2 regions of the Paenibacillus beijingensis genome follow, and region 1 is predicted to be linked to the other one. Evidence: a T-box and tRNA genes for the amino acid it is inferred to sense, from the RefSeq annotation. Region 1 holds a T-box; the other holds one or more tRNA genes.

Region 1 (4,316 bases):
GGCAATATTCAGCTTATGTAGGTCGCTAATGTTGAAAACACCAAGCGCCGCCGATTTGATCCCGTACAGGTTATAACCCGACGAACCGTTGCCGAACGGCATTTTGTTCAAGTAAGCCGACAAAATCTCGTCCTTGGTCATGTAACGTTCCATGCGGAGCGCCAGAAAAATTTCTTTCACTTTGCGGCTGTCCGTCTTGTCCAAGCTTAAGAAAACCCGTCGTGCGACCTGCTGCGTCAGCGTGCTTCCGCCGGTCTGCTGGCTTTCGTTCAGCAGCTTCTGCTTGACGGCGCGCGCGAAGCCTTTGTAATCGATGCCGATATGGTTGTAAAAATTGCTGTCTTCCGTTGAAATGAGTGCGTCGATAACCGACCCAGGCACATCCTTCAGATCAACCAGCCGCCGGTCCTCTTCCGTACGCAGCTGCCCGACCGGTGTGATCCCGTCGTTAAAAAATACGAAACCCGTCAACGCATTTTCGTTCATTTTCTCATCCATAAAGGAGCCGGACCGGACCGGATCTTCCTTCACGAGAGCGGCTACGTAACCGGAGGCGACGCCGCCGACAAAGAGAAAGCCGAGAATGCCGAAAATAAAGAGCCACTTGATGGTTATGAGCGTCACGACGCCGAACGTACGCCATTTACTGTGTCCGTTCGATGGTTGTTGACGTTCTTCTTCCATAAATTTGATTCCTCCTCTAAGGTAAACAGAGTTATTATAACATAATTCGATGTGCCAAAGCAGTTCGGTGCCTATTTTGTCTTTATTTGGCGATCTTTTTTTGCACGGGGGCGATAAACGAGGTTTGACTCGGCATTGATTTTTGTGATATAACTTTTGCAAGTATACATATCGCTATCGCTATGACGGGCACAAGTAGTACTGCGAACGACGCTTTCAGAGAACCGGTGGACGGTGCGAACCGGTACGCGGCGCAGCATGAATTACCGCCTTGAGCTGAACGGGGGAAAGCGGGCCGGTCCCACTGGGGGCAGTGTCCGGCCGGTAGCCCGTTTCCGGAAGCATCCGCTTCCGTTATCAATAATGAAGTGAGAGCCTAATCTGCCCCGGCAGCGGCTCTAACGAGGGTGGTACCGCGAGCAAATCCTTCTCGTCCCTTGAGACGAGCGAAGGATTTTTTGTGTTTTCATCAGATCATCATGGAACGGAAAGGGAAGAGAATAAATGTCACAGGAAAAATTTAACGAGCTGACTGCCGAGCAGCAGCAGGAAGTGGAACGCCAGCTGGACATCATCCGGCGCGGCGTAGTGGAAATCGTGCCGGAAGAGGAGATGAGAGCAAAGATCGTCAAATCCGTTGCTACCGGCAAGCCGCTTAAAATCAAGCTCGGACTCGATCCGTCGGCGCCGGACATTCATGTCGGACATACGGTCGTGCTGCACAAGCTGCGCCAGTTCCAGATGCTCGGCCACGAAGTCAATCTGCTGATCGGCGACTTTACGGGACGGATCGGCGATCCGACCGGCAAATCGGAAACGCGCAAGCAGCTGACCGAAGAAGATGTGAAACGCAATGCCGAAACGTACAAGAAGCAAATTTACAAAATATTGGATCCTGAGCGTACAAAAGTTTGCTACAACTCGGAGTGGCTGGCGCCGCTTACGTTCGCGGATGTCGTATCGCTTTCCGCCAAAGTGACGGTTGCGCGCATGCTCGAGCGGGACGACTTTACGAAGCGTTACCAGTCCGGACAGCCGATCAGCATCCACGAGTTTTTCTATCCGCTTATGCAGGGCTACGATTCGGTCGCGCTGGAGTCGGACGTGGAGCTGGGCGGAACCGACCAGAAGTTCAACCTGCTGATGGGCCGGACGCTGCAAAAAGAGTACGGCAAACCGTCTCAGGTCGCCATCATGACGCCGATCATCGAAGGTCTGGACGGCGTGCAGAAAATGAGCAAAAGCCTCGGCAACTATATCGGAATCGACGAGGAGCCAAACGAAATATACGGCAAAGCAATGTCGATTCCGGACGAACTGATGCTCAAATATTATGAGCTTGCAACCGATATCGGCAACAACGAGCTGGCGGCGCTGCGGGAAGGGCTCGCTTCCGGAGCCGTTCATCCGCGCGATGCGAAGATGCGTCTTGCCTGCACGTTCGTCCGCATGTTCCATGGGGAAGAGGCGGGAGCCGCCGCTGAGCAGCATTTTGTGACCGTGTTTCAGCAGCGGGCGCTGCCGACCGACTTGGAAGACGCGCCGCTCGCCGCTTCGGAGCTGGAGGACGGGGGAATCCGGATCGTCCGGCTGCTGACGGCGCTCGGCCTGCAATCGTCGGGCAGCGAGGCGCGCCGCAGCGTCCAGCAGGGCGCGGTGAAGCTGAACGAAGAGAAAATAACCGATCCGAATGCCGATGTCCGTCCCGCCGACGGCGACGTGCTTCAGGTCGGCAAACGCAAAATCGTCCGCATCAAACTGGTATGACGCATCGGAAAAGTCCGCCTTCCGTCAGGAGGCGGGCTTTTTCCTATTTTCGGTTCAATCGGAAATTTCGGATTGGCCTTTTATCTCAGGTACTTTACGATGTCGGACGGCTTCGGATCGTTCCCGCTATTTGGTTCGGTATTTCAATAATATGGTTTAGTTGTGAAACTTTTCTGTAAACGAGACGTATAAAAATAGGAGTTCGTAAACAGTGTTTAGGGGAAATGGGGGGAGTTAAGGTTGGAAACGCTGTTCTTATCCTGTCTGTTCGTCGGGATTTTGTATGCGCTCGTCAGCGTCGTGCTCGGCGATTGGATCGGAATGGCATTTGACGGAGCATTCGACTTTTTATCTCTCGACGGGCACCATTGGTTCCAGCCGGTAACGCTGGCGGGCGCGGTCACCGTGTTTGGAGGCTCGGGATTGCTTCTGGAACGGTACACCTCTCTTAGTTCCGGTTCCACAGTTATCATTTCGCTGCTTATAGCGGCCGTATCGGCGCTGGCTATCTTTTTCTTTTACGTGAAACCAATGGAAAACAGCGAGAATTCGAGCGGCTATTCCATGAAAGAGCTGGCCGGAAAAGTGGGGGAGGTGCTTGTGGCCATCCCTGCCCATGGGTGCGGCGAAGTGCTCGTTAAAGTCGGGGCGGGTAATACGAATCATATCGCCGAGAGCTTCGACGGCGTTCCGATTCCTTCGGGAGCGAAAATCGTCGTCATCGAGGTGAAACAGGGTGCGCTCTTCGTTTCGGAGTTTAAGACGGACCTGGAGTGAGCGCTTGAACGGAAGTCTGCGATCGCTGCAAATGAATTGGTAAAATTGTACATACGCGAAGGGAGCGAATTTCATGCCGGATTTTCTCGTTATTCCATCGGTAGTCGTAGGGGTTCTGATCGTGTTGGGGCTTGCTTTTTGGGCCCGCTACAAGACGGTCAGTCCCGATGAAGCCATGATTGTGACCGGCTCCTTTCTTGGCAGCCGCAATGTGTCGGCGGATGAATCCGGACGGCGCATCAAAATCGTGCGCGGCGGAGGCGCATTTATTTTGCCGGTGTTCCAAAAAGCCGAATTTTTGTCGCTGCTCTCCCATAAGCTGGACGTCTCGACCCCGGAAGTGTACACGGAGCAAGGCGTACCGGTAATCGCGGATGGAGTGGCCATCATCAAAATCGGAGGTTCCGTCGAAGACGTGGCCACCGCGGCAGAGCAGTTTATGGGCAAACCGATCGAAGCGCTCAAGGGCGAGGCCCAGGAAGTGCTTGAAGGCCATCTGCGGGCCATTTTGGGAACGATGACCGTGGAAGAGGTGTATCGCAATCGGGACCGTTTCGCCCAGGAGGTGCAAAGCGTAGCCGCCAAAGATTTGAAAAAAATGGGGCTGCAGATCGTTTCCTTCACCATCAAGGATCTTCGCGACAAGCACGGCTATCTGGAAGCGCTCGGCAAGCCGCGCATTGCCGCCGTCAAGCGGGATGCCGATATCGCCGAAGCCGAAGCGGTCCGCGACGCCCGGATCCAGAAGGCGCGCGCCGAAGAGGAAGGGCAGAAGGCAGAGCTGCTGCGCGATACGAACATCGCCGAGGCGAGCAAGGAGAAGGAGCTGAAGGTGGCTGCTTTCAAGCGCGATCAGGATACGGCGAAGGCGGAAGCCGACCAGGCTTACTTTATTCAGGAAGCCCGCGCCAAGCAAAGCGTCGTCGAGGAGCAGATGAAGGTCGAGATCGTCCGCAAGGAGCGGGAAATCGACCTGGAAGCGAAAGAGATTTTGCGGCGCGAAAAGCAGTACGATGCGGAAGTGAAGAAAAAAGCCGATGCGGACCGTTACGCCGTCGTGCAGGCGGCGGAAGCGGAGAAAGCGAAAC
Region 2 (4,316 bases), 2.5 Mb from region 1:
GACCGTGTCAGGCGGGCAGTTTGACTGGGGCGGTCGCCTCCTAAAATGTAACGGAGGCGCCCCAAGGTTCCCTCAGAATGGTTGGAAATCATTCGCAGAGTGCAAAGGCATAAGGGAGCTTGACTGCGAGACCTACAAGTCGAGCAGGGACGAAAGTCGGGCTTAGTGATCCGGTGGTACCGAATGGAAGGGCCATCGCTCAACGGATAAAAGCTACCCTGGGGATAACAGGCTTATCTCCCCCAAGAGTCCACATCGACGGGGAGGTTTGGCACCTCGATGTCGGCTCATCGCATCCTGGGGCTGAAGTAGGTCCCAAGGGTTGGGCTGTTCGCCCATTAAAGCGGTACGCGAGCTGGGTTCAGAACGTCGTGAGACAGTTCGGTCCCTATCTGTCGTGGGCGTAGGAAATTTGAGAGGAGCTGTCCTTAGTACGAGAGGACCGGGATGGACGTACCGCTGGTGTACCAGTTGTTCCGCCAGGAGCACCGCTGGGTAGCCAAGTACGGACGGGATAAGCGCTGAAAGCATCTAAGCGTGAAGCCCCCCTCAAGATGAGATTTCCCAGTATGTAAGACCCCTGGAAGACGACCAGGTTGATAGGTTCGAGGTGGAAGCGCGGCAACGTGTGCAGCTGACGAATACTAATCGGTCGAGGGCTTATCCTAATGGGTTTTCCAAGTGAGGAAAACCGCAAGGCATATGAATCAGCTAAGGAAGCACAAGCAATCTTTCGCATCCGGTTTTCAGGGTGTAATTTGTTATCCAAAATACCCACAACAGTGGGTTTTGTTATGAGTACGGGCCCTTAGCTCAGCTGGTTAGAGCGCACCCCTGATAAGGGTGAGGTCGGTGGTTCGAGTCCACTAGGGCCCACCATACTTTCCTAAACGGGTTTTGAAGCTTAGGACCGGTAATTTTACGGAGATTCCGCTTCATGACAGGGAAAATAATGGGGCCATAGCTCAGCTGGGAGAGCGCCTGCCTTGCAAGCAGGAGGTCAGGAGTTCGATCCTCCTTGGCTCCACCATTCACCTATTCGTTCCCTGATAGCTCAGTTGGTAGAGCACTCGACTGTTAATCGAGTTGTCACAGGTTCGAGTCCTGTTCGGGGAGCCATTCATTTGGAGAGATACCCAAGTGGCTCAAGGGGACCCTCTGCTAAGGGGTTAGACTGCGCAAGCGGTGCGAGGGTTCGAATCCCTCTCTCTCCGTTCGATTTCATTTTTCAAGGCCCGTTGGTCAAGGGGTTAAGACACCTCCCTTTCACGGAGGTAACAGGGGTTCGAATCCCCTACGGGTCACCAATAACCTGGACGCTTAGCTCAGCTGGGAGAGCATCTGCCTTACAAGCAGAGGGTCGGCGGTTCGATCCCGTCAGCGTCCACCATCATCTTACCGCGGGGTGGAGCAGTCCGGTAGCTCGTCGGGCTCATAACCCGAAGGCCGCAGGTTCAAATCCTGCCCCCGCAACCAAACATTATTATTGGAGACTTCCGTACGCGCGTTCAAGACGTCGGAATACCCTATACGGAATACGGAGCTGTGGTGTAGAGGCCTAACATGCCTGCCTGTCACGCAGGAGACCGCGGGTTCGAATCCCGTCAGCTCCGCCACTTATGAAATTATAGGGCTCGGTAGCTCAGTTGGTAGAGCAGAGGACTGAAAATCCTCGTGTCGGCGGTTCGATTCCGTCCCGAGCCACCATTTTTATAAAGGTCCATGCCGTTGTAGCTCAATTGGTAGAGCAACTGACTTGTAATCAGTAGGTTGGGGGTTCAAGTCCTCTCGACGGCACCACCCTTGGAGGATTAGCGAAGTGGCCAAACGCAGCAGACTGTAAATCTGTTCTCTGACGAGTTCGGTGGTTCGAATCCATCATCCTCCACCAGTTATTTTTCATGGCGATCGTGGCGAAGTGGTTAACGCACCGGTTTGTGGATCCGGCATTCGGGGGTTCAATTCCCCTCGATCGCCCCATGTTAAATCCTGTTGGGGATTAGCCAAGCGGTAAGGCAACGGACTTTGACTCCGTCATGCCTAGGTTCGAATCCTAGATCCCCAGCCATTTGTTATGAGCCATTAGCTCAGTTGGTAGAGCACCTGACTTTTAATCAGGGTGTCGAAGGTTCGAGTCCTTCATGGCTCACTTTATAAATATTTGCGGTTGTGGTGGAATGGCAGACACGCTATCTTGAGGGGGTAGTGGGCGTACGCTCGTGGAGGTTCGAGTCCTCTCAACCGCACCATATCATGATTTGCGGTCATGGCGGAATTGGCAGACGCGCTAGATTCAGGTTCTAGTGTCAGCAATGACGTGGAGGTTCAAGTCCTCTTGACCGCACCACCTAAGCGGAAGTGGCTCAGCGGTAGAGCATCGCCTTGCCAAGGCGAGGGTCGCGGGTTCGATTCCCGTCTTCCGCTCCATAAGTGCCCGTAGCTCAGCTGGATAGAGCGTTTGACTACGAATCAAAAGGCCGGGAGTTCGAATCTCTCCGGGCACGCCATTTATAAAGCTTTAACTTCGGGACGTAGCTCAGCTTGGTAGAGCACCTGGTTTGGGACCAGGGGGTCGCATGTTCAAATCGTGTCGTCCCGACCATCTTTTATTGCGGGTGTAGTTCAATGGTAGAACTCCAGCCTTCCAAGCTGGTAGCGTGGGTTCGATTCCCATCACCCGCTCCATTCGTTTATAAGGTTCAGCTCCTTGCATTTACGCAAGGAGCTTTTTTTGTTGTCCGCACCATTATTCGCGGGAGCGTATCCTGCTTAAACGAAGTCGAACGAAAAGCGCCCCTGAGCAATGTCAGGGGCGCTTTTCGTTCGACTTAATAAATATGTTTTCTCAGGACCGGCTCAATGTTGGACCAATCTTTCGTTTTGATCGCATTAAGCAATTGGACATGTTCGCTGATAAAAAGGGAGAAGTCATTTTGCTGATGGATTTGGGAGTTGTTCATGAAATGGAAAACAATTCTTGAAGATACGCCCGACCAAAGTGAAATGAGATATGGCTCTTCGGTCAGTGAGACAAGATATTCATGAAACTGCAAGTCTTTTTTGACAACCTTCCCCAAATCCTGATTTTTGCAGGCGTCAATCAAATCATTCAAAATATTGTCGAGGTCAGAAAAATGTTCGTCACTCAGCAGCGAAATAATTTTCTGGATGCAGAACGACTCCAACAACAGGCGAAGCGGATTAAGCAAGCCATCAACTTCTTCTTTCTCCACTTGAGCGACGGTTGTTTCACGATGGGTCTGCGTAACAAGCAGTCCTTCGCGCTCCAGCAGCAGAATGGCTTCGCGAATTGGACCCCGGCTGACGCCCATGTCATTGGATAAATCCTGTTCCCGCAATCGCTGACCGGGTTTTAATTGTCCGCCGATAACGGCGTCCTTGATATCCTGATAAATTTGATTTCGCAAAGTGTCTGTCTTTTTTATCGAAAACCGAAATTCGGAGTTCATATGAGGTTTACCTCCAGTCTGTATTTAGGGTACTACCCTTTACAATAACGGACAAATATTCTTTCGTCAACATTTACAGTAAATCATCAACAATTATGTTATTGTTGACAATTTAATAATTCTTTAATATTCTATTGATGAAAAAATAATAACGGCTAAGGAGTGTCACAATGAGGATTATAGACGTCATTACAACACCTGTGCTAATTCCTTTCAAAAAACCGGCAAAATGGTCGGGAGGTACCCGCAGAAATGCTCCTGCACTTATTATTCAACTGAAAACGGATGAAGGATTGATTGGATTGGGTGAATGTGTAGGTCCAACCATTCCGACCATTCAAACCATTGTTGAAAAAGAATTCAAACCGTTTCTGCTTGGCAAGGATCCGATGCAAACCGAGCTGATCTTGCATCAATTGGAGGAATATATCCTCAATTGGTCGCAAATTGGTTACTATGCTCTGGCCGGCATTGATATTGCTCTGCTGGATCTCAAAGCCAAAATATTGAATACGCCTCTGTATAACCTGCTGGGGGGATTATATCGGAATGATGTTCGTTTCGCCGGTTATTTGTTTATCGACGATCCACTCGTAAATGCAAAAGAAGCGGAAGAGCTTGTAGCCAAAGGATACGATGAAATCAAAATCAAAGTAGGCAGAGAGGTCGATTTTGACACTAAACGGATCAAGGAAATTCGCAGCGCCGTCGGTCCAGACGTGAAGCTAAGAATTGATGCGAACCAAATCTGGAGCGTCCCGACAGCAATTCGTGCGATTAACCAGATGGCTCCCTATGGGCTGCATCTCGTTGAGCAGCCGGTACCTTATTATGACATCGACGGGA

Evidence for each region. The T-box of region 1 lies ahead of tyrS (tyrosine--tRNA ligase). A T-box ahead of a tRNA ligase gene usually reads a tRNA of that ligase, here a tRNA-Tyr.
Region 2: it encodes a tRNA-Tyr, which carries the amino acid that the T-box ahead of tyrS (tyrosine--tRNA ligase) is inferred to sense. The anticodon was not compared.

The regions. Positions count from the first base shown of each region.
Region 1 covers NZ_CP011058.1:4,423,522-4,427,837, forward strand. Annotated here, with positions in the region: gene VN24_RS19960 (transglycosylase domain-containing protein) at 1-684, opposite strand, end outside; T-box leader at 858-1,125, shown strand; gene tyrS (tyrosine--tRNA ligase) at 1,189-2,451, shown strand; gene VN24_RS19970 (NfeD family membrane protein) at 2,692-3,228, shown strand; gene VN24_RS19975 (flotillin lipid rafts scaffold protein FloT) at 3,302-4,316, shown strand, end outside.
Region 2 covers NZ_CP011058.1:1,185,256-1,189,571, reverse strand. Annotated here, with positions in the region: rRNA gene VN24_RS05535 (23S ribosomal RNA) at 1-668, shown strand, start outside; tRNA gene VN24_RS05530 (tRNA-Ile) at 803-879, shown strand; tRNA gene VN24_RS05525 (tRNA-Ala) at 955-1,030, shown strand; tRNA gene VN24_RS05520 (tRNA-Asn) at 1,044-1,119, shown strand; tRNA gene VN24_RS05515 (tRNA-Ser) at 1,127-1,214, shown strand; tRNA gene VN24_RS05510 (tRNA-Glu) at 1,233-1,307, shown strand; tRNA gene VN24_RS05505 (tRNA-Val) at 1,315-1,390, shown strand; tRNA gene VN24_RS05500 (tRNA-Met) at 1,400-1,476, shown strand; tRNA gene VN24_RS05495 (tRNA-Asp) at 1,540-1,616, shown strand; tRNA gene VN24_RS05490 (tRNA-Phe) at 1,632-1,707, shown strand; tRNA gene VN24_RS05485 (tRNA-Thr) at 1,725-1,800, shown strand; tRNA gene VN24_RS05480 (tRNA-Tyr) at 1,806-1,891, shown strand; tRNA gene VN24_RS05475 (tRNA-His) at 1,905-1,980, shown strand; tRNA gene VN24_RS05470 (tRNA-Gln) at 1,994-2,068, shown strand; tRNA gene VN24_RS05465 (tRNA-Lys) at 2,077-2,149, shown strand; tRNA gene VN24_RS05460 (tRNA-Leu) at 2,164-2,249, shown strand; tRNA gene VN24_RS05455 (tRNA-Leu) at 2,261-2,347, shown strand; tRNA gene VN24_RS05450 (tRNA-Gly) at 2,353-2,427, shown strand; tRNA gene VN24_RS05445 (tRNA-Arg) at 2,431-2,507, shown strand; tRNA gene VN24_RS05440 (tRNA-Pro) at 2,526-2,602, shown strand; tRNA gene VN24_RS05435 (tRNA-Gly) at 2,612-2,685, shown strand; gene VN24_RS05430 (GntR family transcriptional regulator) at 2,829-3,428, opposite strand; gene VN24_RS05425 (mandelate racemase/muconate lactonizing enzyme family protein) at 3,641-4,316, shown strand, end outside.